2 regions of the Pseudomonas sp. Emmai genome follow, and region 2 is predicted to be linked to the other one. Evidence: predicted binding sites of a transcription regulator. Region 2 holds the regulator's gene; the other holds the start of a gene.

The links. The regulator sigma-54, encoded in region 2, starts transcription at its own class of promoters, with help from an activator protein. The targets are predictions, from matches to a motif close to ANTGGCATNNANNTTGCTNT.
Positions count from the first base shown of each region.
Region 1: a site for sigma-54 is predicted at 3,166-3,185, ahead of glnK (P-II family nitrogen regulator). Genes of this name have one in related genera too.

Region 1 is NZ_CM143685.1:7,070,051-7,085,864, reverse strand. Features, by position in the region: partial or broken gene ACY4LX_RS32630 (magnesium chelatase domain-containing protein) at 1-469, opposite strand, end outside; gene ACY4LX_RS32625 (HigA family addiction module antitoxin) at 1,409-1,714, shown strand; gene ACY4LX_RS32620 (BRO-N domain-containing protein) at 1,768-2,289, opposite strand; gene ACY4LX_RS32615 (accessory factor UbiK family protein) at 2,707-2,973, opposite strand; gene glnK (P-II family nitrogen regulator) at 3,389-3,727, shown strand; gene ACY4LX_RS32605 (ammonium transporter) at 3,763-5,100, shown strand; gene ACY4LX_RS32600 (secondary thiamine-phosphate synthase enzyme YjbQ) at 5,315-5,740, shown strand; gene sutA (transcriptional regulator SutA) at 5,843-6,166, shown strand; gene ACY4LX_RS32590 (HAD family hydrolase) at 6,484-7,191, opposite strand; gene xerC (tyrosine recombinase XerC) at 7,188-8,087, opposite strand; gene ACY4LX_RS32580 (DUF484 family protein) at 8,090-8,815, opposite strand; gene dapF (diaminopimelate epimerase) at 8,829-9,659, opposite strand; gene lysA (diaminopimelate decarboxylase) at 9,664-10,911, opposite strand; gene lptM (LPS translocon maturation chaperone LptM) at 10,924-11,100, opposite strand; gene cyaY (iron donor protein CyaY) at 11,340-11,672, shown strand; gene ACY4LX_RS32555 (DUF1289 domain-containing protein) at 11,677-11,895, shown strand; gene rnk (nucleoside diphosphate kinase regulator) at 12,163-12,573, shown strand; gene ACY4LX_RS32545 (class I adenylate cyclase) at 12,578-15,424, opposite strand; gene ACY4LX_RS32540 (TIGR02647 family protein) at 15,605-15,814, opposite strand, start outside.
Region 2 is NZ_CM143685.1:1,334,786-1,350,599, reverse strand. Features, by position in the region: gene murA (UDP-N-acetylglucosamine 1-carboxyvinyltransferase) at 1-193, opposite strand, end outside; gene ACY4LX_RS05920 (BolA family protein) at 216-455, opposite strand; gene ACY4LX_RS05915 (STAS domain-containing protein) at 571-876, opposite strand; gene ACY4LX_RS05910 (MlaC/ttg2D family ABC transporter substrate-binding protein) at 873-1,514, opposite strand; gene mlaD (outer membrane lipid asymmetry maintenance protein MlaD) at 1,526-1,993, opposite strand; gene mlaE (lipid asymmetry maintenance ABC transporter permease subunit MlaE) at 1,993-2,790, opposite strand; gene ACY4LX_RS05895 (ATP-binding cassette domain-containing protein) at 2,790-3,599, opposite strand; gene ACY4LX_RS05890 (KpsF/GutQ family sugar-phosphate isomerase) at 3,875-4,849, shown strand; gene ACY4LX_RS05885 (KdsC family phosphatase) at 4,849-5,373, shown strand; gene lptC (LPS export ABC transporter periplasmic protein LptC) at 5,387-5,959, shown strand; gene lptA (lipopolysaccharide transport periplasmic protein LptA) at 5,946-6,494, shown strand; gene lptB (LPS export ABC transporter ATP-binding protein) at 6,494-7,219, shown strand; gene ACY4LX_RS05865 (RNA polymerase factor sigma-54) at 7,404-8,897, shown strand; gene hpf (ribosome hibernation-promoting factor, HPF/YfiA family) at 8,971-9,279, shown strand; gene ptsN (PTS IIA-like nitrogen regulatory protein PtsN) at 9,292-9,756, shown strand; gene rapZ (RNase adapter RapZ) at 9,759-10,616, shown strand; gene ACY4LX_RS05845 (HPr family phosphocarrier protein) at 10,632-10,907, shown strand; gene ACY4LX_RS05840 (ZIP family metal transporter) at 10,976-11,869, opposite strand; gene ACY4LX_RS05835 (superoxide dismutase) at 11,900-12,511, opposite strand; gene ACY4LX_RS05830 (hypothetical protein) at 12,513-12,953, opposite strand; gene ACY4LX_RS05825 (class II fumarate hydratase) at 12,981-14,357, opposite strand; gene ACY4LX_RS05820 (FagA protein) at 14,350-14,745, opposite strand; gene ACY4LX_RS05815 (hypothetical protein) at 15,042-15,293, shown strand; gene pmbA (metalloprotease PmbA) at 15,408-15,814, opposite strand, start outside.

The DNA of each region.
Region 1 (15,814 bases), 1.4 Mb from region 2:
CCGCAATCACCTTCAAACCCGACGCCAGGCACGCTTCTTCGGCATTCGCCCGAGGCACCACCAGCGTCCGCCCGGCCTTGCGTGCTGCCAACGCCGCCGGCAACACACCGCGAACCGCCCGCACCGCCCCTGACAGCGCCAATTCACCCAGGCATTCCACGTCATCCAGGGTCAACGTCGGCACCTGCACGCTGGCCGACAAAATCCCCAAGGCAATCGCCAGATCAAACCGCCCGCCGTCCTTCGGCAAATCCGCCGGGGCGAGATTCAACGTGATGCGCCGCGCCGGGAATTGCAGGCCGGAATTGATGATCGCGCTGCGCACCCGGTCCTTGCTTTCCTTCACGGCCGCCTCGGGCAAACCAACCATCGTCAGCGACGGCAAGCCGTTGGCCAGATGGACTTCTACGGTAACGGCGGGGGCATCGACACCAATCTGGGCGCGGCTGTGGACGATGGAGAGGGACATGGTCGTTCCTTGAGCTTTTACGGGAACCGCTTCCTGCGGTTTTTGAAGGGTAGCCGGGTCGTGTGGCGGCGCAGGCGCCAAACTTTCGCAGGATGTTGCGAGTGTCTTTCTGGTGGGGAAAGCGTAAGGGAGAGGGGAGTGCCGACGTAATCAGTCGCGGGATGAGGTTGTTGTAGGACGTTGCCTGGATCGATGAAGGACGTCGGTGAAAGCCGAATCGAAGGCGAAAAAAAACCGCCTTGAGTAGACGGTTTTTTATTTGCAGGCTTCGGTGAGGCCGAGGCCTGCACTTCCTCAATGAACACACTCACGGTGGGAAGCCTATTCAAATTTTCTCCTCCAGGCAAGCGTCGATAACAATCTGCTGATGGTAGGAACTAACAACGGCGATGAACCGGAAAAGGATTTCGCCACTTCATGATTTGATACAACTCGTTAACAGATTTGAAAGGTACGCATTGAAAGAACTGCGATAGCATTCGCCGCGATGAGGCTCGATGAGTGAGTGAGTCGCGAAGTGTGGCTGGGAGCGTAAAGATTTTCATGTTTCTCGACACGGTGTGAGAGTCGTGCCGGTGCAGGTTTTGAGGAACCCACACCCGGCCGCCTCAATGAATGCACTCACATGTATTCCCAAAGGTGCGCGTACGCCGGAAAGCGCACTGGAGGTTTGGCCTCACGCAAGGAGGGCCAAAGTATGTCTAAGTTTCTTAAACATATGTGGAGCCTCGTTAGAAACGCGTTATGGGCTTTTCGCCTGTACGAGTTTCTGCGGGACCGCTGGGATGATCCGCAGTAAGGATTGACCCGGTGGAAACCGCCCTGGCTTCGGCTGGGGCGGTTTTTCGATCTGTATGAAAGTTAAGAGCTACATGTTTCAAGCTTGCTCCGTCATTCAACGCTGAATATTCGTTGTCGGTGCCAGAGGCAATATGAGTAATGACTAAAAACGGTATGCGCCCGGTTCACCCCGGCGAGATCCTCAAAGAGGAATACCTGGAGCCTCTGAGCCTTACAGCAGCGGCGTTGGCCAGGGCATTGAGCGTTTCGACGCCTACGGTGAATGACATCGTGCTTCAGCGTCGTGGTGTCAGTGCTGATATGGCTATTAGGCTTTCTATCTGCCTGGACACGACCCCTGAGTTTTGGCTGAACCTGCAATCGACTTACGATTTGCGTAAAGCCGAGATTGAACGAGGGGCTGCGATTCGGGAACAGGTTGAGCGTCTTGCGCACTGCGCCTGATTCTCTGCTCTAGAACGAACCCCACGCTACAAACGTGGGGTTTTTTGTGTCGCTCAGAATGCCTGGAGCATTCGCGATGCACGCTTCCACCAAGGCGCATTCACCGCACGCCGTGGCCGCTCACCCTCCAACAGCATATGCGGGACATCCTGCAACCGAATCCACGGCTGGTTATTCCAGTGCAGCAAGCTCAATGACATCTCTGGCCAGTTCAGCAGGCTCAAAATCGGGCGTTCGGTTGTGGTCGATTGTTGGGCATCTCTGAGGGCTGGGACGACGTCGTGGGTCAGCCATTCGCGCAGGCCTCGGTATTCGGGGCAGTAGTGGTAGATCAGGAGTGCGTAAACGCCGGATTCGCTGATGAGCAGGGTGTTTTCGACGGTGCCGTGGCTGAGCATTTTCAGAGTCTGGTGTTGGTCGGGGTCGAGTTTGCGCACGGCGCGTTCGTCGAGGCAGAGGCGCAGGAGGCGGCCGAGGTCGCGGGCGCTGAACCAGGGTTGGTTTTGGAGGAGGAGGGCGTGGAGGTGGAGTTTGTGGCGGGTGAAGACGTGGGGGACTAGATAGTTGTCGTCCATAAACAGTTCTCAAATTCGCTTGATAGATCACTGCCACTTATCGTCGCCAAACAATAAGGGTGGCAGCTGCGTGCGGGTTGGCGAACCGGCCAAGCGAATACCGGCAGACCCGAAGGTCTCCCACACGCAGCCGCCATATTTCGAATTGGGAGAGATACCCATAATCGGATGTGGTTGCGTGCATAGCTTGGTTCCAGGTCGCCAAACCCAGTGCTGAACAAGTCAGCTGAGAATGAGCTTAGGACCCGGCGCTTTGCGACGCTATCGGACGGCGGTAGTGATCTTTGTAGGACGTTGCCGAGATTGTTGCGAGGCGCAAGATCAAAAGATCGCAGCCTTCGGCAGCTCCTGCAGGACATAGAGCGGAACGCGGAGCGTCCCTGGCGGCATTCCCACGCAGAGCGTGGGAACGATCAGTTACTCCGCGTCGGCTGGCGGGTTGAGCTTGGCTTCCAGCTCAGCAACCTTCGCCTCAAGGCTTTCCAATCGTGCCCGAGTGCGCGCCAACACCACCATCTGGCTATCAAACTCTTCCCGGCTCACCAGATCCAGTTTGCTGAAGCCGCTCTGCAACAAGGCTTTGAACTGGCTTTCGATTTCGCTTTTCGGCAGCGGGGTGTCGCCGCTGAAGAGGCGGGAGGCGGTGCCGCTCAGGGCGTCGAGGAAGTCTTTGGGCGCGAGCATGGGAAAGGTCCTGGAAACAATGGCGGGCAGTGTATCACGCAGTGTCTATAGCCAATCCCGCAGGCAGGGATGCACGCTTTTCGCGCAGGCGGACGGACGGCAGCGCACTGTTGTTGTGCGTAATGCCATTGGCATTTGTGGAAAGCAGCTTGCAGCAGCGACCAAGGGGTTGAATTCAGTGAGTTTTGGCGAGATGGCAAGGTTTCTGCTTAGTCACCCTTGACCCATGCACTGATGCAGTCGCTGTGACGAATGCAGTGCGCCACACGAAACGGGGAAGTTTCGTACGGAGTGGTTAGCTGGCGTCGGACGGGCAGGTTGGGCCGACGATGCGTTACAAAGCCAGGCACTGCGCTTAGACTTGAGACGGGTTTGTTTTCCTGGGGCAAGTCCACCAATTCGGGAGAGAGTTTTCATGAAGCTAGTCACTGCCATCATCAAGCCGTTCAAACTGGACGATGTACGCGAGTCGTTGTCCGAGATCGGCGTGCAGGGCATTACCGTTACTGAGGTCAAAGGCTTCGGTCGGCAGAAGGGTCACACCGAGCTGTATCGCGGCGCGGAGTACGTGGTCGATTTTCTGCCCAAGGTGAAGATTGATGTCGCCATTGACGACAAGGATCTTGACCGGGTTATCGAGGCGATAACCAAGGCAGCCAACACCGGCAAGATCGGTGACGGCAAGATCTTCGTGGTCAATCTGGAACAGGCGATTCGCATCCGTACCGGCGAAACCGATACCGACGCAATCTAAGCCGCCACACACCCAACGCCCCAGGAGAAAACAATATGACTCTGCGTAAATTCGCAGGGCTAGGAGCCCTGTTGTCCCTCGTAATGCCCAGCCTGGCTATGGCGGCAGACGAAGTGGCGGCCCCAGTCCTCAATTCCGGCGACACCGCCTGGATGCTGACCTCGACGGCCCTTGTGCTGTTCATGACCATTCCGGGCCTTGCGCTGTTCTACGGCGGCATGGTTCGTTCCAAAAACATTCTTTCCGTGATGATGCAGTGCTTCGCCATTACCGGTCTGATCAGCATCCTGTGGGTCATTTATGGCTACAGCGTTGCGTTCGACACCACCGGCATGGAGCAGGGCGTCGTCAATTTCAACTCGTTCTTCGGCGGCATGGGCAAGGCGTTCCTCGCCGGTGTCACGCCAGCCAGCATCACCGGTCCGGCCGCGCTGTTTCCTGAAGCGGTGTTCGTGACCTTCCAGATGACCTTCGCCATCATCACCCCGGCGCTGATCGTCGGTGCCTTCGCCGAGCGGATGAAATTCTCCGCGATGCTGATCTTCATGGGCATCTGGTTCACCCTGGTTTACGCACCGATTGCGCACATGGTCTGGTCCGGTAACGGCGGCCTGTTGTGGGACTGGGGCGTGCTCGACTTCGCGGGCGGCACCGTGGTGCACATCAACGCCGGTGTGGCCGGTCTGATCTGCTGCCTGGTGCTGGGCAAGCGCAAAGGCTTCCCGACCACCCCGATGGCTCCGCATAACCTCGGTTACACCCTGATGGGCGCGGCGATGCTGTGGGTCGGCTGGTTCGGCTTCAACGCCGGCTCTGCTGCTGCGGCCAACGGCACTGCCGGTATGGCGATGCTGGTGACCCAGATCGCAACCGCCGCCGCTGCACTGGGCTGGATGTTCGCCGAGTGGATCACCCACGGTAAACCAAGTGCCCTGGGTATCGCTTCGGGTGTGGTCGCCGGTCTGGTGGCAATCACTCCGGCCGCTGGCACCGTGGGCCCGATGGGTGCGCTGGTCATCGGCCTGGCGGCTGGCGTGGTGTGCTTCTTCTGCGCCACCACCCTGAAACGCAAACTTGGCTATGACGACTCCCTGGACGCCTTCGGCGTGCACGGTATCGGCGGTATTCTCGGCGCGATCCTGACCGGTGTGTTCGCTGCACCGTCCCTGGGTGGCTTCGGCACCGTCACCGACATCGCCGCACAAGTCTGGATTCAAACCAAAGGCGTGGGCTTCACGGTGATCTACACCGCGATCGTCACCTTCATCATCCTCAAGGTCCTGGACGCCGTCATGGGTCTGCGTGTGACCGACGAAGAAGAAGCGGTCGGCCTCGATCTGGCACAACACAACGAACGCGGCTACAACTTGTAAGACGCGCAGAAAAAAACTTGCCCGGCTTGCCGGGCATTTTTTTGTCCGGGATTTGTCATTAAAGAGGTAGCTGAAAGGTTTTTTCCTACGGCTTAAGTCGTGTTTACGACGAGCGTTTTTCTGGGGCGAAAAACTTACAGCAATGCAGGAATATTAGGGCCTTTGTTTTTTCCCAGAGCGCGCTAGAATGCGCCCCGAACGTGCGGAGAACTGTATGTGGCAACAGACTCTGATTACCCTGCGGGCAAGGCCCCGGGGCTTTCATCTGGTAACGGACGAGTTACTCGCCGGCTTGCCTGAACTCAAGGCGTGTCGGGTCGGTCTGTTGCATTTGTGGCTGCAGCATACCTCGGCGTCGTTGACCATCAACGAGAACGCCGATCCGGCGGTACGTCGCGACTTCGAACGATTTTTCAATCGTCTGATCCCACAAGGAACAGACGGCTATGAGCATAACGACGAAGGCCTGGACGACCTCCCGGCGCACTTCAAGGCCAGCGTGCTTGGCTGTCAGCTCAGTTTGCCGATTTCGGCGGGCCGACTGGCGTTGGGGACCTGGCAAGGCGTTTATCTGGGCGAGCACCGTGATTTTGGCGGTGCCCGTAAAGTCCTCGCCACCGTGCACGGTGAAGGGGCATAAGCCGCTGGTTGCCAGCGGCTGTTGATTTTTTTCCGGCGGCCTTCGACAGATGGCGAAGCTGGGCTATAACTAATCTGCTTTTCGCAAGTCATGAGGTAGAACATGAGCGACGATGATCTGGAAAACGACGACCTCGAAGTAGGCGACGAAGACGAGGCCGAAGAAGGCTTGGAAGCAGCAGCGGAAGACGTTGCTGACGACGACGGCGGTGAAACGCCGGTTCCGACCGCTAAAGGCAAGGCCAAGGCTGCTGTGTCAGTCGATGAGCTGCCGAGCGTCGAAGCCAAAAACAAGGAACGCGACGCCCTGGCCAAAGCCATGGAAGAGTTCCTGGCCAAAGGTGGCAAGGTGCAGGAAGTGGAGGCCAATGTGGTCGCCGATCCGCCCAAGAAGCCTGACAACAAGTACGGCAGCCGGCCTATCTAAGCGCCTGCTACTGGCTTGCTTGCTGAAAAAGCCCGCCGTCGCTGCGGGCTTTTTCATGGGCGCAACAAAAGCCGGGGAACGCCTGCGTAGGAGCAAAGCTTGCTCGCGATAGCGGTGGGTCAGCCAATATCAATGCCGACTGACAGGGCCCCTTCGCGGGCAAGCCTCGCTCCTACAGGGTTGATGGCGTTCATACAATTGGCGTACGACACAAGTCCGTAGGAGCGAGGCTTGCCCGCGAAGAGGCCGTCACATTCAAAATGGATGTGGCTGACCCTCCGCAATCGCGAGCAAGCTTTGCTCCTACGGGTTTTGTGTCAGGCCGAGGCTGCGTTCCAGCGGGCTAAAAGTGCCGGCAAATCGGTCAGGCTGCGAATCTCCGCATCCGGCAAACGATCCGCTTCCCAGGCCTTGCCCGCCGGGTTAAACCAGATTGCGCGCAAGCCTGCCTGTTGGGCGCCGGCAATGTCGTCGCCGGGGTGATCGCCAATGTGCACCGCCGTTTCGGCCGTCGCACCGCCACGCTGCAACGCCTCGTGAAACAGCCGCGCATCGGGCTTGGCGATGCCGATGTCTTCGGCGCACAACGCAAACTTGAAGTAATCCGCCAGCCCCAGCCGACGCACGTCGGCGTTGCCATTGGTGACCACGCCGAGGGCGTAATGGTTGGCCAGGGTTTCCAGGGTCGGCTGCACTTCCGGGAATATTTGCAGTTGATGCCGGGCGTGCAGGAACACTTCGAAGCTCTGATCCGCCAGGTCCGAAGCCTGGTCATGGGCATAACCCGCGTCTTCCAGCGCATGGAACAGCACCCGCCGACGCAGGGCACTGATGCGGTGCTTCAAGGCAGGTTCGTTGCTCAATACCCGCTCACGAATCGCCCACAAATGCTCCACCGGCACCGCGCCCAGCTTCGGTGCATGCTCGGTCAGCCATTCGCGCAACATGGCTTCGGCGCTGACGATCACCGGGGCGGTGTCCCACAGGGTGTCGTCGAGGTCGAAGGTGATCAACTGGATTCTCATGACTCATCGCCTTTGATGCGTTTGGCCCGTGGATGGGCGCTGTCGTAGACCGTGGCCAGGTGCTGGAAGTCCAGGTGGGTGTAGATCTGGGTGGTCTTGATGTCCGAGTGGCCGAGCAGTTCCTGCACCGCGCGCAGGTCCTGGGAGGATTCGAGCAGGTGGCTGGCGAAGGAGTGCCGCAGCATGTGCGGGTGCAGGTTTTGCCCCAGCTCGCGTTCGCCGGCAGCCTTGACCCGCACCTGAATCGCCCGTGGGCCGAGGCGCCGGCCTTGCTGGCTGACAAACACCGCGTCGTCCGCCGGGTTAGTCATCGCGCGCAGCGGTAGCCATAGCTCCAGCGCTTCCCGAGCCTTTTTGCCCACCGGCAGCAGGCGAGTCTTGCTGCCCTTGCCGAGCACCTGGACCATGCCGTCAGCCAGATCAAGCTGATCCATATTGAGCCCGGTCAGCTCCGAAAGCCGTAAACCCGAGGAATAGAACAATTCCAGAATCGCCTGATCCCGACGTGCCAGAAAGTCATCCTCGACCGCACCTTCCAAAAGTTGCAGCGCGCGGTCGGTGTCGAGGGTTTTCGGCAAGCGGCGTTCGCCCTTGGGCGGCGCCAGGCCGTTGGCCGGGTCGTGGTCGCACAGGCCTTCGCGATTCAGGTAGTGATAGAGCCCGCGCACCGCCGACAGCAGCCGCGCCAGGCTGCGGGACGATTGCCCCTGGGAATGCAGGCGTGCGATCAGGCTGCGCAGGCGCTGGATATCCAGCCCGGCCCAGCTGTCGATGTTCTGTTTGACACACCAGCCGAGCACTTTGTCGAGGTCGCGGCGGTAGGCGTACAAGGTGTGGGGCGACACCTGTCGCTCACTGCGCAGGTGTTCGCAGTAAGCGTCCAGTTGTCGTTCCACGATCAGCGTACCGAGCGTAGGGAGTTGTTGACCCGAGGCAACACACGGCCCATGACTTCGGCGATGTAGCTCAGGAACAGCGTGCCCACCGAACTTTTGTAGTGCTGCGGATCGCGGCTGGCGATGGCCAGGACGCCGTGGATGCCTTGATGGCTGATGGCGACGACGGCCGTGGAACCGATCTGTTTGCGTTGTTCTTCGCCAAACAGGAAGTCCAGTTCGTGTTCACGCAGGCTGCCGCTGACGCTTTTGTCTTCCGAGAGCAGGCCACCAATGGCGGTTTGTGCTTCGGCGTGGGTGACCCAGCGGCCCACCGGCATCGGGTTGTCACCGAGCAGAATCAGGCTGACGAAGGGCACCTGGAAATCCTGGCGCAGGCTGTCTTCGACGCTGATCACCACGTCTTCGAGGCTGGCGGCGTCCATCAGCGTGAGGATCAGGCGACGGGTCTTGTCGAACAGGCGATCATTGTCGCGCGCGACGTCCATCAGGTGCGACAGGCGATGGCGCAACTCGATGTTGCGGTCGCGCAGGATGGTCATCTGGCGTTCCACCAGCGAGATGGTATCGCCGCGCTGGTGGGGAATGCGCAAGGCCGGGAGCAGTTCTTCGTGTTCGACGAAGAAATCCGGATGAGCCTCCAGGTACGCGGCAATCGCCGCCGCCTCAAGGCTTTCGGAAGGAGATTCGTCGGGCTGTAGGGCGGGAACCTGAGGCTTGTCTTTCATGGATTTGGCTCTCTCAAAGACGCACTTGTCCTTCATATACGCGGACTGCCGGGCCGGTCATCAAGACCGGTTGGCCAGGGCCTGCCCATTCAATGGACAGACGCCCGCCAGGCAGGTCGATCAATAGCGGCGAATCCATCCACCCCTGGCTGATCGCGGCCACCGCCGCAGCACAGGCACCGGTGCCGCAAGCCTGGGTTTCCCCGGCCCCGCGTTCCCAGACCCGCAGCTGCGCACGGTTGCGGTCAATGACCTGGAGAAAACCGACATTGACCCGCGACGGGAAGCGCGGATGGTGTTCGATCTTCGGGCCCAGTTCATGCACCGGTGCGTTATTGATGTCGCTGACCCGCAGCACGGCATGGGGGTTGCCCATGGACACCGCCGCCAGTTCCACCGTGTTGCCGTCGACTTCGAGCTGATAGCTCAAGGCCTGGCCTTCGGCTTCGAACGGGATGTCGGCCGGTACCAGGCGCGGCGCGCCCATGTCGACGCTGATCTGGCCGTCGCTGCGGATATCCAGTTCGATGATGCCGCTTTTGGTCTCGACGCGAATCTGCCGCTTGGCGGTCAGGCGCTTGTCGAGCACGAAGCGGGCGAAGCAGCGCGCACCGTTGCCGCACTGCTCCACTTCGGAACCGTCGGAGTTGAAGATCCGGTAACGGAAATCCACGTCCGGGTTGCTCGGTGCTTCGACGATCAGCAACTGGTCGAAACCGATGCCGGTGTGCCGATCGCCCCATTGCTTGGCGTGCTTGGGCAGGATGTGCGCGTGCTGGCTGACCAGGTCGAGGACCATGAAGTCATTGCCCAGGCCGTGCATCTTGGTAAAACGCAGCAGCATGGTTTTACTCCGGCAGCAGGCTTTCGCCAGCAAACAACTCGGCTACCGTCTCACGGCGACGCACTTCAAATGCCTGATCACCGTCCACCAACACTTCAGCGGTACGCCCGCGGGTGTTGTAGTTGGAACTCATGACAAACCCGTAGGCACCGGCCGAATGCACGGCCAGCAGGTCGCCTTCTTCCAGGGCCAGTTCACGCTCCTTGGCCAGGAAGTCGCCGGTCTCGCAGATCGGGCCGACGATGTCGTAGGCGCGAGCAGCGGTATCGCGCGGGCGCACCGCGGTGACGTCCATCCAGGCCTGGTACAGCGCCGGGCGGATCAGGTCGTTCATGGCCGCATCGACGATGGCGAAGTCTTTGTGCTCGGTGTGCTTGAGGTACTCGACCTGGGTCAGCAGCACGCCGGCGTTGGCGACGATGTAGCGGCCCGGTTCGAACACCAGCGCCAGCTCGCGACCTTCGCAGCGCTCGCGCACGGCTTTGATGTAGTCGGCCACCAGCGGCGGCTCTTCATCGCGATAACGCACGCCGACGCCGCCACCGAGGTCGATGTGACGCAGGTAAATGCCGCATTCACCCAGACGATCGATCAAGCCCAGCAGGCGATCGAGGGCATCGAGGAAAGGAGGCAGGCTGGTCAGTTGCGAGCCGATGTGGCAATCGACGCCCAGCACTTCCAGGTTCGGCAGTTGCGCGGCGCGGATGTACACGTCTTCGGCGTCGGCGATGGCGATGCCGAACTTGTTCTCTTTAAGACCGGTGGAAATGTACGGGTGGGTGCCGGCATCGACGTCCGGGTTCACACGCAACGAGATCGGCGCACGGACGCCCAGTTCGGCGGCGACCACTTGCAGGCGTTCCAGCTCATCGGTGGATTCGACGTTGAAGCAATGCACGCCGACTTCCAGGGCGCGGCGCATGTCTTCACGGGTCTTGCCGACACCGGAGAACACGATCTTGTCCGGGCTGCCGCCAGCGGCGAGGACGCGTTCCAGCTCGCCACGGGAGACGATGTCAAAACCGGCGCCGAGACGGGCCAGGACATTCAGTACACCGAGGTTGGAGTTGGCCTTGACCGCAAAACAGACCAGGTGCGGCACGCCGGCCAGGGCATCGGCATACGCCAGGTACTGGGCTTCGATGTGGGCGCGGGAGTAGACGTAGGTCGGCGTGCCGAAGCGTTCGGCGATGGCGGACAGGGCCACGCCTTCCGCGAACAGCTCACCGTCACGGTAATTAAAAGCGTCCATGGCGTTCCCTTATTATTGGTAGACGTCGTGCTTGTGTGCTTTGGAGGCAGGCTGCTTTTGCGAGGACTGGGCCTGCTCGGCAGGGTCCTGGTTGTCGTCAGGCAGGTACAGCGGGCCTTTTTGACCACAGGCCGACACAAGGCAAGCGACCGCGAGGAGCGCGGCAAGGGAAGAGATCAGGCGCTTCATGGCGAAATCCTTGAAAATGCGTTAATTGCGCCGGAGTATACCGGCCACCCGTCAGCTTGCCTATGTAACGCGGCTCCCGTCCGGCGGGCCTTGGATTGAAGTGCGTTCACGGGTCCAGGGTCTTGCGTCGATATTTCATAACGCTACCGGGCGCTTGGTCGTTATCCTTTGCAATCGCCGGGGCTCGCCCGTATCTTGCGGCGCTTGAGCGTGAACAGACACTTTTTGAGGTTCCTGCAATGAGTTTGACCGAAGCCCGTTTCCACGACCTGGTCGATGCCACCCAGCAATCGCTGGAAGACATTTTCGATGAGAGTGACCTGGATATCGATCTGGAGAGCTCGGCCGGTGTGCTCACCGTCAAGTTCGAAAACGGCAGCCAGTTGATCTTCAGCCGTCAGGAACCGCTGCGCCAGTTGTGGCTGGCGGCGGTGTCCGGCGGCTTCCACTTCGACTATGACGAAGAGAGCGAGCGCTGGATGTGCGACAAGAGCGAAGAGCAGCTGGGCGAAATGCTTGAGCGCATCGTCAAGCAGCAGGCGGGCGCCGAATTCGATTTCGAAGGCCTGTGAAACCGTGACTCAGCCTGCACCGGTTCGTCCGCCCAAGCCGCTCTACAGCAACATCAGCCCGGCGGTGCCTTCGCCGTGCAGCGGCGTGTGCCGGCTGGATGAACAGAAGGTCTGCCTGGGGTGTTTTCGCCATGTCGAAGACATCCGCGAATGGCGCTCGGCCGACGACGATCGTCGTCGGGTGATCTGCGCCCAGGCGGCTGACCGCAAAGCCCTGGCATAAGAGCTTTTGTGGCGAGGGGGCTTGCCCCCGCTGGGTCGCGAAGCGGCCCCAAAAGCTCACGACTGCTTCGCAGCCGAACGGGCGGCAAGCCCCCTCGCCACAGTGTTTCTCCCCGTGTGTCTGAAGCGCCCCTTCCCCTCACTTGTATATTTATTGAGCTGTGATAGTGTCCAGAAACGCCTCAACCCATCGAGGCTCGTGAAAACCCCGCCTTTTTCTGGCGGGGTTTTGCTTTTTTTGTGCAGAAGAAAGGAGTCTGCCCGGATCATGACCGTACCTTCCATCACCCTTACTCGTCTGGACGTGCAACGTCTGGAGCGCCTGATCGACAGCCTGGATGACACGCTGCCGGGCGTTATCGCGCTGCAAACCGAACTGGACCGCGCCGATACAGTGGTCGGTCACGATGAAGTGCCCGCCGATGTCGTCACCATGAATTCCCGCGTGCATTGCCGCGAAGAGATCAGCGGCAAGGACTATCACCTGACGCTGGTATATCCCAAGGATGCCAATGCCGACGAAGGCAAGATTTCCATTCTGGCGCCCGTGGGCAGCGCCTTGCTCGGCCTGAAAGTCGGCCAGCACATCGACTGGCCGGCACCGGGTGGCAAGACCCTCAAACTGACCCTGCTGGAAGTGGAATCGCAGCCGGCCAATGGCGGCGCCTTTCCGGAATAACGCCTCAGACCTGCTCGAGCGCTTCGTTCAGTGCGCGCTCCAGGTCGGCCTTGTAGCGCAGATACAAATTGCTTGAACTCTGCCCATCACCGAGCAGGCCCGACAGGTCCAGGTCGGTGATGTAGCAGCGGTAGCGCTCAATCTCGCGGCGCTGCTCGACGATTTCCCGGGCGACCACGGTAAACAGCTGATCGCCATACTCCAGTTCCGAAAACTCCCGCTGATTGCAATACAACGTGACCTGCACCTGGCCCGGTGCGGCTTTGCCGATGATCGCCTGCACGTCGTAGAACGGTTTGTTGACCGGGGTTTGCGGCGCTGGCCGCGCTTCGACCCGACGTGCCCGGCCAGGGCCGGACGGCAATAGTTGGTAATACAAAGTGTCGAGGCTCAACGGCTGGGCGGCGTCCATCGGCAACAAGGCGTCCCGGCGATACAGGATCGATTGCAGGAAACGTTGCAGCGGCACCAGCAGGCTTTGCTCGTCGTGATACGGCAGGCGTTGCTGCCACAGCGCGTTGAATTCATCCAATACGTACAGATCGGCCTGCTGCTCGGTGATCCGGTAGAACACCTGGATGCACTCGGGCTGACCCATCGGCAACAGCAACGCGAGGTCCTGTTCTTCGAGGGCCATCGGGTCCAGGTGCAGCGGGCTGTAGCTCGCCAGCTCCTCGCCCAGGTAGTCGAACAGCGCCGGCAGGGTGGCGAGGGCGACGTGGTTGACCTGGCCGGGCACCAATTCCAGCACGTGGTAATGCTGCTGCACCTGAATCAGGTAGCGATGGTTGAGTTTGCTCAACAGCAGGTTCTGCGCGGTATCGAGGATTTCTTCGACCCGCCGCGCAATGAACTGCGCGCGGTTGTGGCAGAAACAGCGGACCCGCAAGCGCGGCTGTTGCGGCCCTTTGGGCAGGTTGTTGAGGTAATCGCGCAGGCAGTCGAGCAGCGCGTGCGGCCCGTCGTAGCGGCTGACCAGCACTTCATTCCAGCTATTGAGCGTGACCTGATCCAGGGTCAGCACCAGGTTTTCCCGCACGCCGGCGTAACTCAGGGAGTCGGTGCGCTCGGTGGTCATCAGGATGTTGAGGTCACGATGGTGCTTGAGCGGATCGACGCCGACGTTCACCAGGATCAACACTTCGCCGGGCACGCTGGGGCGCAACAGGGCATCTTCGGCGACGGTGGTCAGGGGCAGGGCGATGCTCTGCTGCAGGCTGCCGAGCAGGTTGAACAGTTCGAATTCGCTCAAGTCGCTGGTGCCGGGGTGCAAGGCCAGGCGGGTGCTGCTGTCGATCACGCCATTGCGGTGGCACCAGGTCAGCAGTTCCAGCAACTGACGGCTGCGCTTGATCGGCGCGAAATGCTCCCACTCGTGGGCGGTCAGGCTGCCGTTGTACAAACCCCATTGGGTTTGCCCCGGTTCTTTCTTGTTTGGCGCCTGCACCAGGGTCAGGGTGTCTTCGGCCAGGTCCGGGGCGATGCCCGGGTTGATGAATTCGACCTTGTCGGCCTTGCGCTCGAACGCCGCGTACAGCCGCCGGCCGAGCACGTTGAGGTCGCGCTTGTTGATCAGGCTGACAGTTTGCTCGGTGCGGGCGAACTGGGTCAGGAAGCGGTAGCTGTAATTCAGCTCGTTGACCAGCGCCCGGCGTTCGGCGCTGACCTGGCGGACTTTCCACTGGCTGCGGCTGTCGAGCAACGCCAGTTGCCGCTGATCCCAATGCCATTCGCTGGCCAGGCGTTCCAGCAGCGAGCGCTGCCAGCTCGCGGTGCGACTGTTGCTGCCGGTGAGCTTGCGATTGACCTTCAGGTACAGCGCACGGCGCACCAGTTCCAAGCGTTCGGGTTCGCCACGAGCGGTCAGGTATTCCTCGATGCGGCGGTAGACGACGATGTATGGGTCCAGCTCGTCGAGGTCCAGCCGATTGGCGAACACTGCCTGTTTGAAGCGCAGGCTCAGGCAATGGACCTTGGGGTGTTCGCTGGCGTACACCTCGATCAGCAGCAGTTTAAGCACCGACTTGTAGGGCGATTCGATGCCCTTGAACAACTGCCAGAGCCCGGCGCCGATGAACTCTCCCGGCGGAATGTGCGCCAGGTGCCCCAGGTCCAGGGTTTCGTCGGCGCGGATAAAGCGCTTGGACAGCAGCGTGTGGGTGTATTGGTGATAACCCGTCTCTTCGTAAACCGGCACCAGCCACCAGATCGGCGTGCGGCCAGCGAGCCAGATCGCCGTGCGATAGAACTCGTCCAGCAGCAAGTAATGCTGGGTGGTGCCGCAGTCTTCCGAACTCAGTTGCGTATCGCGCTCGCCGTGCATGAAGCGGGTCGGGTCGATCAGGAAAAAGTGTGCCTCGGCGCCCTGGCTGGCGGCCCAGGCTTCGAGCAGTTGGCATTTCTTGCGCAGTTCGACGAGTTCGCTTTCGCTCAGATCCGGGCCGTGGCACACCCACACGTCCATGTCGCTCTGGTCGGCCTGGGCCAGGGTGCCGAGGCTGCCCATCAGGAACAGGCCATGAATCGGTCGTGGCGGATTGCTGCCGTGGCGCGGCTTGTAGGAAAACGAACGGGTCAGGCGTTGGGCTTCGGCGAGGGTGTTGGCGTCGGGCTCGTAATTCGACAGCCCGGCCGGCGCGCTGCCGGACACGTAACCCGGCAGCAGCGGGTGATTGACGTGGAAAAACAGCGGCAGCAGGGTCAACACCCCTTGCTGGCGCGTCGACAACCCTTCCATGGCGCGGGCCATGCGGCCTTCGTTGAGCTTCAGGAAACGGGCGCGCAGCTGGCTCAGGACCTTGCGGTCGATGCCTTCGTCCAGGTCGGGGCGGATTTCATGGGTTCGGGTCATGTCAGCTCAAACCGGCTCGCGAAGCTCGGACGTAGGGTCTGCGGATGAGGGGCAGTTTAGCGCCTCGGCCCCGGGACTTTTAAGCTGTATTTGTTTTTTGGCGCCAGATTTCTATCGCGAGGCGACAAGCTGCCCGCGGAAATCCCGTCACAGGGGTTTCCGTGGGCGATGCGGTGAGGTTTAGGCTGTTTCCCGAACGCTCAGAATGGTCAGAACGGTTTGTACATTTTGCGCGGCGTCACGACCCAGGCTGGTCAGGTAACCGCCATCGGGCTGGTCGATCAGTTCTTTTTCGTGCAGGCGTTTAGCGGCGGCAATGTGTTTCGGGGCAGCGGTCTGATGAATTTTCAAACCTTCCTGGGAACTGTCCAGGTTGAAGAGTGCAAGGAC
Region 2 (15,814 bases):
CCGGCTCGATGCCCATGCGACCGAACAGCTCGATCATGGTGGTGATGTCGTGCAGGTGCGGCAGGTTGGCGACGGTGACCGGGCCATCGCACAGCAAGGTGGCGGCCAGGATCGGCAGGGCAGAGTTCTTTGCCCCGGAAATGCGGATTTCGCCATCAAGACGAACGCCACCAGTAATTATCAATTTATCCATAAGAATCTCGACGCCCTTGGGCTCAGGTGCGCTCGGCCCAGGCCGCGCTGCTGAAAAATTTCATAGTGACCGCATGGATGCTGCCATCGGTGATCCATGGGTTCAAATGGGCATAGATCTGCTGCTGACGCTTCACCGGGCTCAACGCCGCCAGTTCATCGCTAATCACGTTCAGCTGAAAGTTGCAGCCTTCGCCCTCAACTTCTACCAGCGTTCCGGGCAGCTTTCCTTCAAGGAAGCTCTTCACTTCTACGGCCTGCATGCTCAACCTCAATCGGCGCCCTGTGCGCGCGGGTCGGACATCATACAAAAAAGCCCCGCGCCTGCGAACCCCGCATTCACAGGACTCTGACGGGGGGCTTCTTTATAGATGCCGGTTAGGGGTGCGCCAACAGCTCGGTCAATTCGCTGACCTGAGCGATTTCGCGCATGTCTTCGGGCATGGCGCGGATGCTGACGGCCTTGCCGCCCGCCTCTGCATCACGCATGAAGCACAGCAGCAGCGACAAGCCGACACTGCTGGACTTCGTCACCGCCGAACAATCAACCACCACGGCGGCGGCCTTACTGGCCTTGATCAGCGCCTGACCTTGCTTGCGCAAGTCAGGGCCGGTGCGGTAATCCAGCACGCCACTGAGCAGCAACTCGCCGGTTTCGCTCATGCGAACGGCTGACTCACTCATTGAGTCTTCTTCTCTGTGGCTTCCTTGGCTTTAGCGACTTCCCCGGCCCAATTGTTGATGGTCTTGTCCAGGTCGTTGCCATTGCGCTGCATCGCGTCAGCGAACTGATCGCGGAACAGCTTGCCGATATTGATGCCGTTGATGATCACGTTGCGCAGCTTCCACTCGCCGTTGATCTTCTCCAGGGTGTACTGCACGGGATAAACCGCGCCGTTGGTGCCCTTGACCGTCATGCCAACGCTGGTGCGGTCGCCCGACTCATCCTTGGCAGGGTCAACGGTGATGCCCTGGTTGTTGTATTCGAGCAAGGCGTTGCCATAGAACTGGAACAGGCCTTTCTTGAAGTTTTCCTGGAAGGTCTGCATCTGCGCGGGCGTGGCTTTGCGCGAATACTTGACCGTCATGATGCTTTTGGAAATGCCTTCGGCATCCACCACAGGGCCGACAATGGTGTTCAGCGCCGTGTAGAAGTCCTGTGGATCCGTCTTGTACTTCTCTTTATTGGCCGACAGGTCTGCGAGCATCCGGGTCGTGGTGTCCTGAACCAGATCGTGCGCCGACTGTGCCGCCACGGCGTTAGCCATCAACGGCAGGGCCGCGAGTAATACCAACAGGCCACGTCGCAAGGTAGAGATCATTCAAAAGCTCCTCATTTGGCGTCTTTGCTAACGGTATTGAGCAGGAATTTACCGATCAGGTCCTCGAGCACCAGCGACGACTGGGTGTCATGGATGGTCCCGCCATCCTTGAGCAAGGCTTGTTCCCCGCCCACGCTGATACCAATGTACTTCTCGCCCAACAGGCCAGCGGTCAGGATAGATGCAGTGGAGTCAGTCGGCAGATTATCTACGCGCTTTTCCAGCTGCATGGTCACCCGACCGGTGAAACTGTCGCGGTCCAGATCGATTGCCGTGACCTTGCCGATGGTCACACCGGCCAAGGTCACTTTAGCTCTGACCGTCAAACCGGCGATATTGTCGAAATAAGCATAAAGTTTATATGACTCGGTGGTCGCGCTCGGGGACAGGCCACTGACCCGCAACGCAAGCAGCAGCAAAGCCAGGATGCCAGCCAGCAGGAAAAGGCCGACACCGATTTCCAGGGTGCGGTTTTGCATCAGAAATCTCCAAACATCAAGGCGGTCAGAATAAAGTCCAGGCCGAGCACTGCCAAAGAGGCATACACCACGGTCTTGGTTGTGGCACGACTGATCCCCTCGGAAGTGGGCTCGCAGTCATACCCTTGGAATACGGCAATCCAGGTCACGACAAACCCGAAAACGATGCTTTTGATGATGCCGTTGAGCACGTCGCCATTGAACGTCACGCTGTTTTGCATGTTCGCCCAGTAGGAGCCGTCATAGACGCCCAGCCAGTCGACTGCAACCCACGAACCGCCCCAGATCCCGACGACGCTGAAAATCATCGCCAGCACCGGCAGGGAAATGAAACCGGCCCACAGGCGCGGGGCAACGATGTACTTGAGCGGGTCGACGCCAATCATTTCCAGACTGGACAACTGCTCAGTGGACTTCATGTTGCCGATTTCCGCCGTCAGGGCCGAACCGGCACGCCCGGCGAACAGCAATGCTGTCACCACCGGCCCCAGTTCACGCAGCAGCGTCAGGGCAACCATCTGCCCGACGGCCTGCTCCGAACCGTAGCTGGACAGGATATTGAAGCCTTGCAGCGCCAGCACCATGCCGATAAACACCCCGGAGACCACGATGATCACCAGAGACATCACGCCGATCGAATGCAGCTGCTTGATCAGCAAGCCGAAACCGCCACCAATGCCACCGCGACCCAGCAACGCGTGGAACAGGAAAATCGCCGCCCGCCCGAACACCCCCACGGCATCGATGGCCGCGCGGCCGAACCGGCGCACTCTTTCTATTAGTGAAATCTTGCGCATCAGCGCTTCCCCAGAAGATCTGCGCGGTAATCCGTCGCTGGAAAGTGATAGGCGACCGGACCGTCCGGCTCGCCCGTCATGAATTGACGGATACGCGGCTCCTGCGAGTTCATCAGTTCTTCAGGCGTGCCCTGCCCCAGGACTTGCCCTTCGCCCACCACATAAATGTAATCGGCAATGCTCGCGGTTTCGGCCAGATCGTGGGAAACCACGATGCTGGTGATGCCCAGCGCATCGTTGAGCAGGCGGATCAGGCGCACCAGCACACCCATGGCGATCGGGTCCTGCCCGACAAAGGGCTCGTCATACATGAGGATCTGCGGATCAAGCGCAATGGCCCGCGCCAGCGCGACGCGACGCTTCATGCCGCCGGACAATTCGTCAGGCATCAGGTCGATGGCGCCACGCAAGCCCACGGCCTGCAATTTGAGCAGGACGATGTCACGGATCATTTCTTCCGGCAGCTCGGTATGGACGCGCAGCGGAAAAGCAACGTTCTCGAATACATCGAGATCGGTAAACAGTGCGCCGCTCTGGAACAGCACGCCCATGTGCTTGCGCGCATCGAACAGATCGCTGCGAGACAATTTGGGTAAATTCTGGCCGTTGACCCAGACTTCGCCGCTGGTAGGTCGCAACTGCGCGCCCATCAGCCGTAATAGCGTGGTCTTGCCACACCCGGAAGGTCCCATGATGCCGGTGACCTTGCCGCGCGGGATACGGATATCGACGTTATTGAAAATGCTGCGCGTACCGCGCTTGAAGGTCAGTCCCTTCAGCTCGACCGCGTAGGCGTTATCGGCACTCATCTAAACTCCTTGCGATGCAGCCTCTCACTCGGACGCCTGGCTTTCTGTCGAAAGCACATACCTCCCCGGGCAGGCCGAACTGGCGGCGAACTATATCACTGCAAAGGCCAAGCGCCCAAGGCCCAAGCCGGGGCATGTTCAGCAACAGGACAGGCAAATCCGTTGATTTAGAAGGATTCGGTTACAGCTATTTACAAAGCATGACGAACTAGCGTGAGGGTTTCGATCATTACCGCTATAATCGCCGCCTTTTCATCGGGCTATACGATTCTGACATGAGCCAATCCAGCGACCTGATTCAATCGGCACAACGCACCATCCGTCTCGAAGTGGAAGCCGTACAAGGCTTGTTGCCCCATATCGACGCGGATTTCGTACGCGCTTGCGAGATGATTCTGGCCAGCAAAGGCCGTGTGGTCGTGCTGGGCATGGGCAAATCCGGGCACATCGGCAACAAGATTGCCGCCACCCTGGCCAGCACCGGCACCACGGCGTTCTTCGTGCACCCGGCTGAAGCCAGCCACGGCGACATGGGCATGATCACCCGCGACGACATCATCCTGGCGCTGTCGAACTCCGGCTCCACCAATGAAATCGTCACCCTGCTGCCGCTGATCAAGCGCCAGGGCATCCAGTTGATCAGCATGACCGGCAACCCGGATTCGCCGCTGGCCAAGGCCGCCGAGATCAATCTCAACGTACACGTGGAGCATGAAGCCTGCCCGCTGAACCTGGCGCCGACCTCCTCCACCACCGCCGCCCTGGTCATGGGCGACGCCCTGGCCGTGGCGCTGCTGGAAGCGCGCGGCTTTACCGCGGAAGACTTCGCCTTTTCCCATCCAGGTGGCGCGCTTGGCCGCCGCCTGCTGCTGAAAGTGGAAACCGTCATGCACGCCGGCGCAGAATTGCCCCAGGTGCAACGCGGCACGCTGCTCAAGGACGCGCTGATGGAAATGACCCGCAAAGGCCTGGGCATGACCGCGATCGTGGAACCCAATGGCAAACTGGCCGGGATCTTCACTGACGGCGACTTGCGCCGCACCCTCGACCGCACCATCGACATCCACCACACGACCATTGATGAAGTCATGACCCTTCATGGCAAGACCGCCCGGGCCGATATGCTGGCAGCCGAAGCCCTGAAAATCATGGAAGACCATCGAATCAACGCACTGGTAGTCGTCGACAAGGAAGACCGCCCGGTGGGCGCCTTCAACCTGTCCGACCTGCTGCGTGCCGGAGTAATGTGATGAGCGACGATCTGCTGCAACGCGGCAAGAACATCAAACTGGCGGTCTTTGACGTCGACGGCGTCCTCACCGACGGACGCCTGTACTTCCTCGAAGACGGCAGCGAATTCAAGACTTTCAGCACCCTCGATGGCCAAGGCATCAAGATGTTGATGGCAGCCGGCGTACAGACCGCTATCATCAGCGGCCGCAAGACCCCGGTGGTCGAACGTCGAGCGAAAAACCTCGGCATTCCACATCTGTATCAGGGTCGCGAAGACAAACTGGTGGTGCTCGACGAGCTGCTTGCCCAACTCAATCTAAGCTATGAACAGGTTGCCTACCTCGGTGACGACCTGCCAGACCTGCCGGTGATTCGTCGCGTCGGCCTGGGCATGGCGGTGGCCAATGCCGCCAGCTTCGTGCGCGAACACGCCCACGGCATCACCCTGGCCCGTGGCGGCGAAGGTGCCGCCCGCGAATTCTGCGAATTGATCCTGCGCGCCCAGGGCCGCCTCGATGCGGCCAACGCCGCGTACCTGTGAGCCATTTATGTTTATTTTGAGCAAAAAGTTTCGCAGATTTATGCTGTTCGGTTGTATCGCTGCGATATTTGCGGCGGTCGGCTACTGGAACATCAGCCCGGAACGCTTCCTTGACAAGCCGGTCGTCGCGGTCGATGAAAGTGCAATCGACTATTACGCCATTAACGCCCACAGCGTGCAGTACCTGCCCGACGGTGGCCTGCAGTACGACTTGACGTCCGACAAGGTCGAGCACCTCAAGGCGACCGACGTGTCGTTGCTGACCAATCCGGACCTGAACATGTACCGCGGCACCGATTTTCCATGGCACGTCACCAGTTTGCGCGGTGAAGTGAACGCGGACGGCACCCAGGTAGAACTGATCGATTCGGTGCGTATTGCACGCACCGATGAAAAGAACCGTAATTTGATCGTTACCAGCACCCGGATGACCGTGTTCCCGCAGCAGCAATATGCGCAGACCGATCAACCCGTTAGAATCGACGGCGCTGGTGGTGTGTCGACTGGCAACGGAATGAAAGCGTATTTGAAAGAAAGCAGAATACATCTGCTATCGAACGTAAGAGGACAGTATGAGGCTCGTTAAAACCCTCCCTATTTTGCTCAGTCTGGGCGCAGCACTGGGAAGCGTGAGCGCCTGGGCTCTGCCGAACGATCAAGAGCAGCCTATCCGTATTCAGGCCGACGATGCCCAACTGGACGACAAGAATGGCGTTGCCACCTATAAAGGTGACGTGATCATTACCCAGGGTTCGATGAAGGTCAAAGGCAATACCGTGACCATCACCCGCACCCCGACCGGCGACATCGATGTGGTGACCTCGGTGGGCAATCTTGCTTACTTCGAGCAACTGCAGACCGCTGGTGACACCAAGCCTGTTCAGGGCTGGGGCGTGACCATCCAGTACCATGCCGCGCAAAACCGCGTTGTACTGATCGACAAGGCCAAAGTCGTCGACAAGGACAACAACACCACCCAGGGCGAGAAAATCGTCTACGACACGGTCAAGAAACTGGCGAGCGCCGGCCGTGCCACGGGCAGCAAGGTCACCGAGGCGCGTCCGCGCATCGACATGGTGATCCAGCCGAAGCCGAAAACCGACGAGAAAAAGGCCCAGTAATGGCAACTCTGAAAGCTCAGCATCTGGCCAAGAGCTACAAGAGCCGCCAGGTCGTGCGCGACGTCAGCCTGTCCATCGACAGCGGTCAGATCGTCGGCCTGCTGGGCCCGAACGGCGCCGGCAAGACCACGTGCTTCTACATGATCGTCGGCCTGGTGCAGGCCGATCAGGGTCGCGTACTGATCGACGACCTGGACGTCAGCCACCAGCCGATGCACGGTCGTGCGAAGGCCGGTATCGGCTATCTTCCGCAAGAAGCGTCGATCTTCCGCAAGCTGTCGGTAGCCGACAACATCATGGCCATCCTCGAGACCCGCAAGGAACTCGACAAGGCGGGTCGTCGCAAGGAGCTGGAAAGCCTGCTGCAGGAATTCCACATCAGCCACATCCGTGACAACCTCGGCATGAGCCTGTCCGGAGGTGAACGCCGCCGGGTGGAAATTGCCCGGGCTTTGGCCACCAACCCGAAATTCATCCTGCTCGACGAACCTTTCGCCGGCGTGGACCCGATTTCGGTGGGCGACATCAAACAGATCATCCATCACCTCAAGGCCAAGGGCATTGGCGTGCTGATCACCGACCACAACGTCCGTGAAACCCTGGATATCTGCGAAACCGCCTACATCGTCAACGATGGCCAACTGATCGCCGAAGGTGACTCCGCCACCATCCTGGCCAACGAACTGGTCAAGGAAGTGTATCTGGGTCATGAGTTCCGCCTTTAAGCACTGAGGTGTCTGGCTGATTGTCCGAGCGCTTGTCTCGATAAAAAATCAATAAGTTTTTATTGTTACAGCGCTCTAGGCAAACGATGCAGTTTCGGGCATATAATTTGCTTAAGTTTGGCGCTCCGGCGCCCTGTAGTGGATGGCGCATGCGCGCCGGCGAATAAGGTGTTAAGCCCCTGCCATGAAACCATCGCTAGTCTTGAGAATGGGCCAGCAGCTGACGATGACACCTCAGCTGCAACAGGCCATCCGCCTGCTCCAATTGTCGACCCTGGACCTGCAACAGGAAATCCAGGAGGCCCTGGAGTCCAATCCGATGCTCGAACGCCAGGAAGAAGGCGACGACTTCGATAACGCCGATCCCTTGGCCGACAAAGCCGAACAGCAACCCAATGCCGATGTTTCAGAACCCTCCTACCAGGAAACCGCCCCGACGGTGGACAACCTCGAGGAAGGTGACTGGAACGAGCGCATTCCCAACGAACTGCCCGTCGACACCGCGTGGGAAGACGTCTACCAGACCAGCGCCAGCAGCCTGCCCAGCAACGATGACGACGAATGGGATTTCACCACTCGCACATCGGTCGGCGAAAGCCTGCAAAGCCACCTGCTCTGGCAACTGAACCTGGCGCCGATGTCCGACACCGATCGCCTGATTGCCGTGACCCTGATCGATTGCATCAACAATCAGGGTTACCTGGACGAAACCCTCGAGGAAATCCTCGAAGCTTTCGATCCGGAACTGGACATCGAACTGGACGAAATCGAAGCCGTCCTGCACCGCATCCAGCAATTCGAACCGGCTGGCATCGGCGCGCGCAACCTGGGCGAATGCCTGCTGCTGCAATTGCGCCAGCTGTCCGCCAAGACCCCTTGGCTGGCCGAGGCCAAGCGCCTGGTCAGCGATTACATCGACCTGCTCGGCAGCCGCGACTACAGCCAGTTGATGCGCCGCATGAAGCTCAAGGAAGATGAACTGCGCCAGGTGATCGAACTGGTCCAGAGCCTGAACCCGCGCCCAGGATCGCAGATCGAGTCCAGCGAAGCCGAATACGTCGTGCCCGACGTGATCGTGCGCAAGGACAACGAGCGCTGGCTGGTGGAGCTGAACCAGGAATCGGTGCCGCGGCTGCGGGTCAACGCTCAGTACGCCGGTTTCGTACGCCGCGCCGACACCAGCGCCGACAACACCTTCATGCGCAACCAGTTGCAGGAAGCCCGCTGGTTCATCAAGAGCCTGCAAAGCCGCAACGAAACCCTGATGAAAGTGGCCACCCAGATCGTCGAGCACCAGCGCGGCTTCCTGGAGTACGGCGACGAAGCCATGAAACCGCTGGTCCTGCATGACATCGCCGAAGCGGTGGGCATGCACGAGTCGACGATTTCACGGGTGACCACCCAAAAGTTCATGCATACCCCACGGGGCATATATGAGCTGAAATACTTTTTCTCCAGCCATGTCAGCACCTCCGAAGGCGGTGAATGCTCGTCCACAGCGATCCGCGCGATCATCAAAAAACTGGTTGCCGCGGAAAATCAGAAAAAGCCGTTGAGTGACAGCAAGATCGCTGGTTTACTGGAGGCACAAGGCATTCAGGTGGCTCGCCGCACCGTCGCCAAGTACCGCGAATCCCTGGGAATCGCGCCTTCGAGCGAACGCAAGCGGTTGATGTAAGCCACAGCACAGCGTTCCAGTGGTAGATCATCTGATCTGCCGCTTTATGCACTGGCAACGAAGGAGAAGCTGTATGCAAGTCAACATCAGTGGACACCAACTGGAAGTGACCGAACCCCTGCGCGCCTACATCGGCGAAAAGCTCGAACGATTAGAGCGGCATTTCGACAAGATCACCAACGTGCAGGTCACGATGACGGTCGAGAAGCTGAAGCAGAAAATCGAAGCCACCCTGCATATTCCCGGCAATGAAGTAGTCGCCAACGCGGAACATACCGATATGTACGCGGCGATCGACGCATTGACCGACAAGCTGGATAAACAACTCAAAAAGCATAAGGAAAAGACCCAGAGCCTCCTCCAGGGCGCGACCGGTCGTTAACATCCCCAACCCATGATCCGACTTGAAAACATCCTGACCCCCGGCCGTTCCCTCGTGAACGTGCCGGGCGGCAGTAAAAAGAAAGCCCTCGAGCAAATTGCCAACCTGATCGCCCGGGAAGTGCCGGATCTGGAGATGCAAGATGTCTTCGAGGCTCTGATTGCCCGTGAAAAACTCGGTTCCACCGGTTTTGGCAACGGCATCGCTATCCCCCACTGTCGCCTGAAGGGCTGTACCTCGCCCATCAGCGCCCTGATGCACCTTGACGCACCTATCGATTTCGACGCCATCGACGGCGCCCCGGTGGACCTGCTGTTTGTACTGCTGGTCCCGGAAGCCGCCACCGATGCGCACCTGGAGTTGCTGCGCCAGATCGCCAGCATGCTTGACCGCAAGGAAGTCCGCGAGAAACTGCGCAGTGCCCCGAGCAACGAAGCCTTGTATCAGGTCGTCCTGAGCGAGCAAAACGGTCACTAATCATGCGCTTGATCATCGTCAGTGGCCGCTCCGGCTCAGGTAAAAGTACGGCGCTCAATGTCCTTGAGGACAACGGCTACTACTGCATCGACAACCTGCCCGCCGGCCTGCTGCCGGAACTGGCCGAACGCGCCCTGATTCATACCGAACTGGCACAGCCGCTGGTCGCCGTGTCCATCGACGCCCGCAACCTGCCCAGCCATCTGTCGCGCTTTCCCGAACTGCTCGAAGAAGTGCGCAGCCGGCATATCCAGTGCGATGTGTTGTATCTGGATGCCGATGAAGAAACCCTGCTCAAACGTTTCTCGGAAACCCGCCGCCGGCACCCGCTGAGCAACGCCAACCGTTCACTGGCCGAGGCGATCAACGACGAGTCCCAACTGCTCGGGCCGATTGCGGACCTCGCCGACCTCAAGATCAATACCACCAACCTGAACCTGTACCAGTTGCGCGACACCATCAAGTTGCGCCTGCTGAACCAGCCGGAGCCCGGCACTGCGTTCCTGGTGGAGTCTTTCGGGTTCAAGCGTGGCATGCCAGTGGACGCCGACGTGGTGTTCGACGTGCGCTGCCTGCCCAATCCTTATTGGAAGCCGGAACTGCGAGCGCAGTCCGGGCTCGATCAACCGGTGGCCGACTATCTGGCGGCACAGCCGGACGTCGAGGAGATGTTCCAGGACATCTACAACTACTTGTTCAAGTGGCTACCCCGTTTCGCCGCCAGCAACCGCGCCTACGTCACCATTGCCATTGGCTGTACCGGCGGTCATCACCGCTCCGTGTACCTGACCGAACGTCTGGGCCAGGCCCTGCAACAATCCCTGAAGAATGTCCAGGTTCGCCACCGCGACCTCAGCTAAAGGATTCACTACGCGATGCCTGCTCTGGAAATTGAAATCATCAACAAGCTGGGCCTGCATGCCCGCGCTTCTGCGAAATTCGTTGGTGTTGCCGGTGAGTTCAAGGATTGCACGATCCGGGTCGGACGCAATCCCGAGTCCATGGTCGACGGTAAAAGCATCATGGCCATGATGATGCTCGCTGCCGGCAAGGGCACCATCATTCACCTGAGTACCGAAGGTGAACAGGCCGACGAAGCCTTGCAGGCATTGGTGGCCCTGATCAACGACTACTTCGGCGAAGGTGGTTGAACATCAAAAGATCGCAGCCTTCGGCAGCTCCTTGCCGATCCTGGAGCTGCCGAAGGCTGCGATCTTTTTTACGCCAACGCCGTATCCATCACCATCATCAAGCAAAACCCCAGCAACAACCCCAGGCTAGCCAGTTTGTCGTGACCATTGCGCCGCGACTCCGGAATCACCTCATGGGTCACCACCAGCAGCATCGCCCCAGCCGCCAGCGCCAGTCCCAACGGCAACAGCAATTCCGCCAGGCTCACCAGCCACGCGCACAACAATGCGAAAACCGGCTCCACCAAGCCTGATGCCGCACCGATCAGGAACGCCTTGAACCGCGACATCCCCGCCCCGGCCAACACCAACGCAATCACCAGTCCCTCGGGCACATCCTGCAAGGCGATGCCCATGGCCAGGCTGTCGGCGTCAGGCATGCCGCCACCGGCCGAAACCCCGACCGCCATGCCTTCCGGAATGTTGTGGGCAATGATGGCGAACACGAACAGCCAGATTCGCGGCGCAATCACCGGGCGTTCCAAGGTGCCAACGAGCATTTCCGGACTGGCCCCGGAGACCTTGCGATCCACCAGAAACAATCCGAATGCGCCGAGCATGATGCCGAAACTGATCAGGCCGCTGGCCACCCAAGGCGTCAGCCCCAGGCTTTCGGCCGCAGAGATGCCCGGGACAATCAGCGAAAACGCGGTCGCCGCGAGCATCACCCCGGCACCGAAACCCAGCAAAGTATCGCTGAGCGCCTGGGGCATGCGCCGAATCACCAGCACCGGCACCGCCCCGAGCGCCGTGCCTAAGGCGCAAATTGCCCCACCTTGCAGGGCACGCAGCAACCTCGGCTCAAGGTCCAGCCACGCCAATCCCTGGGCAACCAACAACGTCATTCCCGCCAGCAGCAACAGCGATCCCAACGCGTAACGGAACATTCGTCCGCCGCCGATCGCCAGTGTTTCAGTGCCCATAGTCAGCCTTGGATTGTTTTTATAGAGGACTTAAACCAGCGCGGCCTGATAGCGCGCCGCGACTTCGGGCCAATTGATCACGTTGTAGAACGCGCTGATGTATTCCGGACGACGATTCTGATAACGCAGGTAATAGGCGTGTTCCCAGACGTCGAGGCCGAGGATCGGCGTGTTGCCGTTCATCAACGGGCTGTCCTGGTTGCCGCTGCTTTCCACGACCAGGGTCTTTTGCGGCGTGACACTCAACCACGCCCAACCACTGCCGAAGCGGGTCAGCGCGGCTTTGGTGAAAGCTTCCTTGAAGCTGTCGAGGCCGCCCAACTGCTCATCGATGGCCGTGGCCAGCGCACCGTCCGGTTTGCCGCCGGCATTGGGCGCCATGACTTCCCAGAACAGCGAATGGTTGGCGTGGCCACCGCCCTGGTTGATCACCGCAGCGCGCAGTTTTTCCGGGAGTTGCTGGACGCCGGCCACCAGTTTTTCCACCGACCACTCGGCAAACTCGGTGCCTTCAACGGCCGCATTGAGGTTGTTGATGTAGGTCTGGTGGTGTTTGGTGTAGTGGATTTCCATGGTCTGCGCATCGATATGCGGTTCCAGGGCATCGTAGGCGTACGGCAAGGCAGGCAAGGTAAAAGCCATTTCAATGGACTCCATGGTGAAGAGGGACAGACTGATGCCGCGGCGACACCGCCTCCATGTGCAGCAAACGATGGGTGCGTGGGTATTCGCCGTGTTCGCTGATGAAATTCAGTAGTTCGACGTAGGTCTTGCTGCTCTGGCGCAACGCGGCTTCGCGCAGGGCCGGGGCCAGTCGCGAGTCCTGCATGGTCTGCAATAAGCGCTGATGGATCGCGCACAGGTACTCGGCGCTCTCCTCCGGCTGGTTCAGGCGCAAATGCAGGTCGGCCAGGTTGTGGTGGGAAATCACGCAAGCGGCCACCGCTTCGTCGGCATCCGCCCAGCGCTCGAACAACACCTGGGCCAGCGCCAGTGCCTGCAAGTAAGCCTCGCGGGCATCGACGAACTCGCCCAGCATGAAATGGCGATTAGCCCTTTCGATCGTGCGTTTCCAGTGCTCCATGGTGTGCCTCCAAAGCAGTAGCGTGAGTTACACGCCGCCAGCGGTGAGCTTTTCTGGATTGAGCAACTCTTCCAGTTGGCTGCGCGTCAGGTCGGTGTGTTCCAGGGCGACATCAATCACCGGACGGCCCTGCTGATACGCCTTCTTGGCGATCTCCGCGGCTTTTTGGTAACCGATGATCGGGTTGAGTGCAGTGACCAGGATCGGGTTGCGCGACAGCGCTTCCTTGAGCCGGGCCTCGTTGACCTTGAAGCTGGCGATGGCCTTGTCGCCCAACAAACGGCTGGAATTGGCCAGCAACTCGATGCTGCTCAGCAGGTTCTGGGCGATGATCGGCAGCATCACGTTCAATTCGAAATTGCCCGACTGGCCGGCGATGGTGATCACCGTGTCGTTGCCGATCACTTGAGCGGCGACCATCGCCGTGGCTTCCGGGATCACCGGATTGACCTTGCCCGGCATGATCGACGAGCCCGGCTGCAAGGCTTCGAGTTCGATTTCACCGAGGCCAGCGAGCGGGCCGGAGTTCATCCAGCGCAGGTCGTTGGCAATTTTCATCAGCGACACGGCGGTGACCTTGAGCTGCCCGGAGACTGCGACCGCGGTGTCCTGGGAGCCAATCAGCGCAAACAGGTCCTTGCCAGGCTGGAATTGCACTTGGGTCAATTTGCTCAATTGCTGACTGAACAGCGCCGCGAACTGCGGATGGGCATTGATCCCCGTGCCCACCGCCGTGCCGCCCTGGGCCAGGGATTGCAGGCTCGGCAGCAGGTCTTGCAGGTGGCCGATATTGGCCTTGAGCTGTTGCGCCCAACCGTTGAGCACCTGGCTCATGCGCACCGGCATGGCGTCCATCAGGTGCGTGCGCCCGGTTTTGACGTGGTGATGAACCTGCTCGGCCTTGTGCTCGATCACTTGCACCAGGTGCAGCAGCGCCGGCAGCAATTGCTCGTGCAACGCCAATGCGGCGCTGACGTGAATGGTGGTCGGGATGATGTCGTTGCTACTCTGGCCGCAGTTGACGTGATCATTAGGATTCACCGGTTCGCCCAGCAAACGGCTGGCCAGGGTGGCAATCACTTCATTGGCGTTCATGTTGGAGCTGGTGCCGGAACCGGTCTGGAAAATATCCACCGGGAAGTGCTGCATGAAATCGCCTTCGAGCAGGCCTTGGGCCGCATCGACGATGGCTTTGCCCTGGGATTCGCTGATCTGCTTGAGCTCGACGTTGGCCCGGGCGGCGGCAGCTTTGGCCAGGATCAACGCGCGGATGAACTGCACCGGCATCGGTTGGCCACTGATCGGGAAGTTATCCACTGCACGCTGGGTTTGTGCGCCGTAGAGGGCGGCTTCCGGGACTTGAAGCTCGCCCATGCTGTCGCGTTCGATACGCGTATTACTCATCAGGAAATCCTTGCACCAGTTCTAAGAGGGGAATCGAAGGCTGCAACTCGCAGGTCGCCAGTTGCCAGGTGTAGCTCTGCCAGCGCTTGAGGCGGCATTTGCACAGGGAGAGGCGTTCCAGTTCGCGCAATGGGCGCCAGGCCTGGTCGAGACAGAAGGTTCGCCAGTGCCACGGCAGCGCGACATCGGCGGCGGTGTCGAGCAATAAACGGAAAGAGGTTTCGGCGATGGTCCAGGGCGAGGTGGCCGTGCAACAGGCCAGATACCGGCCTTCGGCCAGGTAATGTTCGATCAGGCGAGGCTCATCGGGATCCATCGCGCAACGAATCTGGCGACTCATCCAACGCCAGCTTTCGAGGTAAGGCTGCTCGTGCAAGGCAGAACTCATAATCCGGGCTCATTCGGTAATGAGATTTATTATTAGATGATAATGAGAACCAAAACAAGCTTGGATCATCCCCCGCGCACGACGCGGTCGAAGGTCGGGCGCTTAAGTACCGACACCCAAGAGCTTCGGAAAAAGTACGACAAGCAGGGAAAAGTCGTCGCAAGACTTCAAAACAACGCAGGAAAATATCAACTTATATAAACGCTGCAACACATTCACATACCCTCTCTAAAAAAAACGAATCTATTATCTCAGGCGAACACCCATATTTTTCCCATGAAGGATCTTGAGAAAACATGACAAACATCGAACTTAATGTATTTATCGAAACCGAGCTGAACTTGCTTGCCCAACGAATTATCGACAAAAAAAACGTCAGTGATGAAATTGCCCACGCGAAGATTGGATTCTATCTTTCCCTGCGCAGAGCCCTGAATTTAAAGGCAACCCCTGCAGATACAGGCTTTCTCGACGCCATTAACGACACGCTGCAGGCCTTGGGCATCATCGAAAGAAACAGGACATTCCTTGCCGACATAAAAGAATGAATCAAGTAATAGTGATTACTTGCCCAATACTACCCGCACCCTTTAAATAACAAATCTAAACAACGCTAATTCGCGCCTAACAACTAATCGTATTGTTAGGCGCTTCTATCTTTATCAGCTACCCGCCACCGTCATCCGCTCGATCAACACCGAACCCGTGCGAATGTTGCTGCGCAGTTCCAGGTCATTACCCACCGCGACAATCTGTTTGAACATGTCGCGCATGTTGCCGGCGATGGTCACTTCCTGGACCGCGAACTGGATTTCGCCGTTCTCGACCCAGAAACCCGCCGCACCACGGGAATAATCGCCGGTGACCATGTTCAGGCCATGGCCCATCAGCTCGGTAACCAGCAAGCCACGGCCCATGCGACGCAACAGCGCGGCCTGGTCTTCGTCGCCATGGGTGACGAACAGGTTGTGCACGCCGCCCGCGTTGGCGGTGCTCGGCATGCCCAGTTTGCGACCGGAATACGTGCCGAGGATGTACGACACCAGGACGCCATTTTCGACGAACGGTT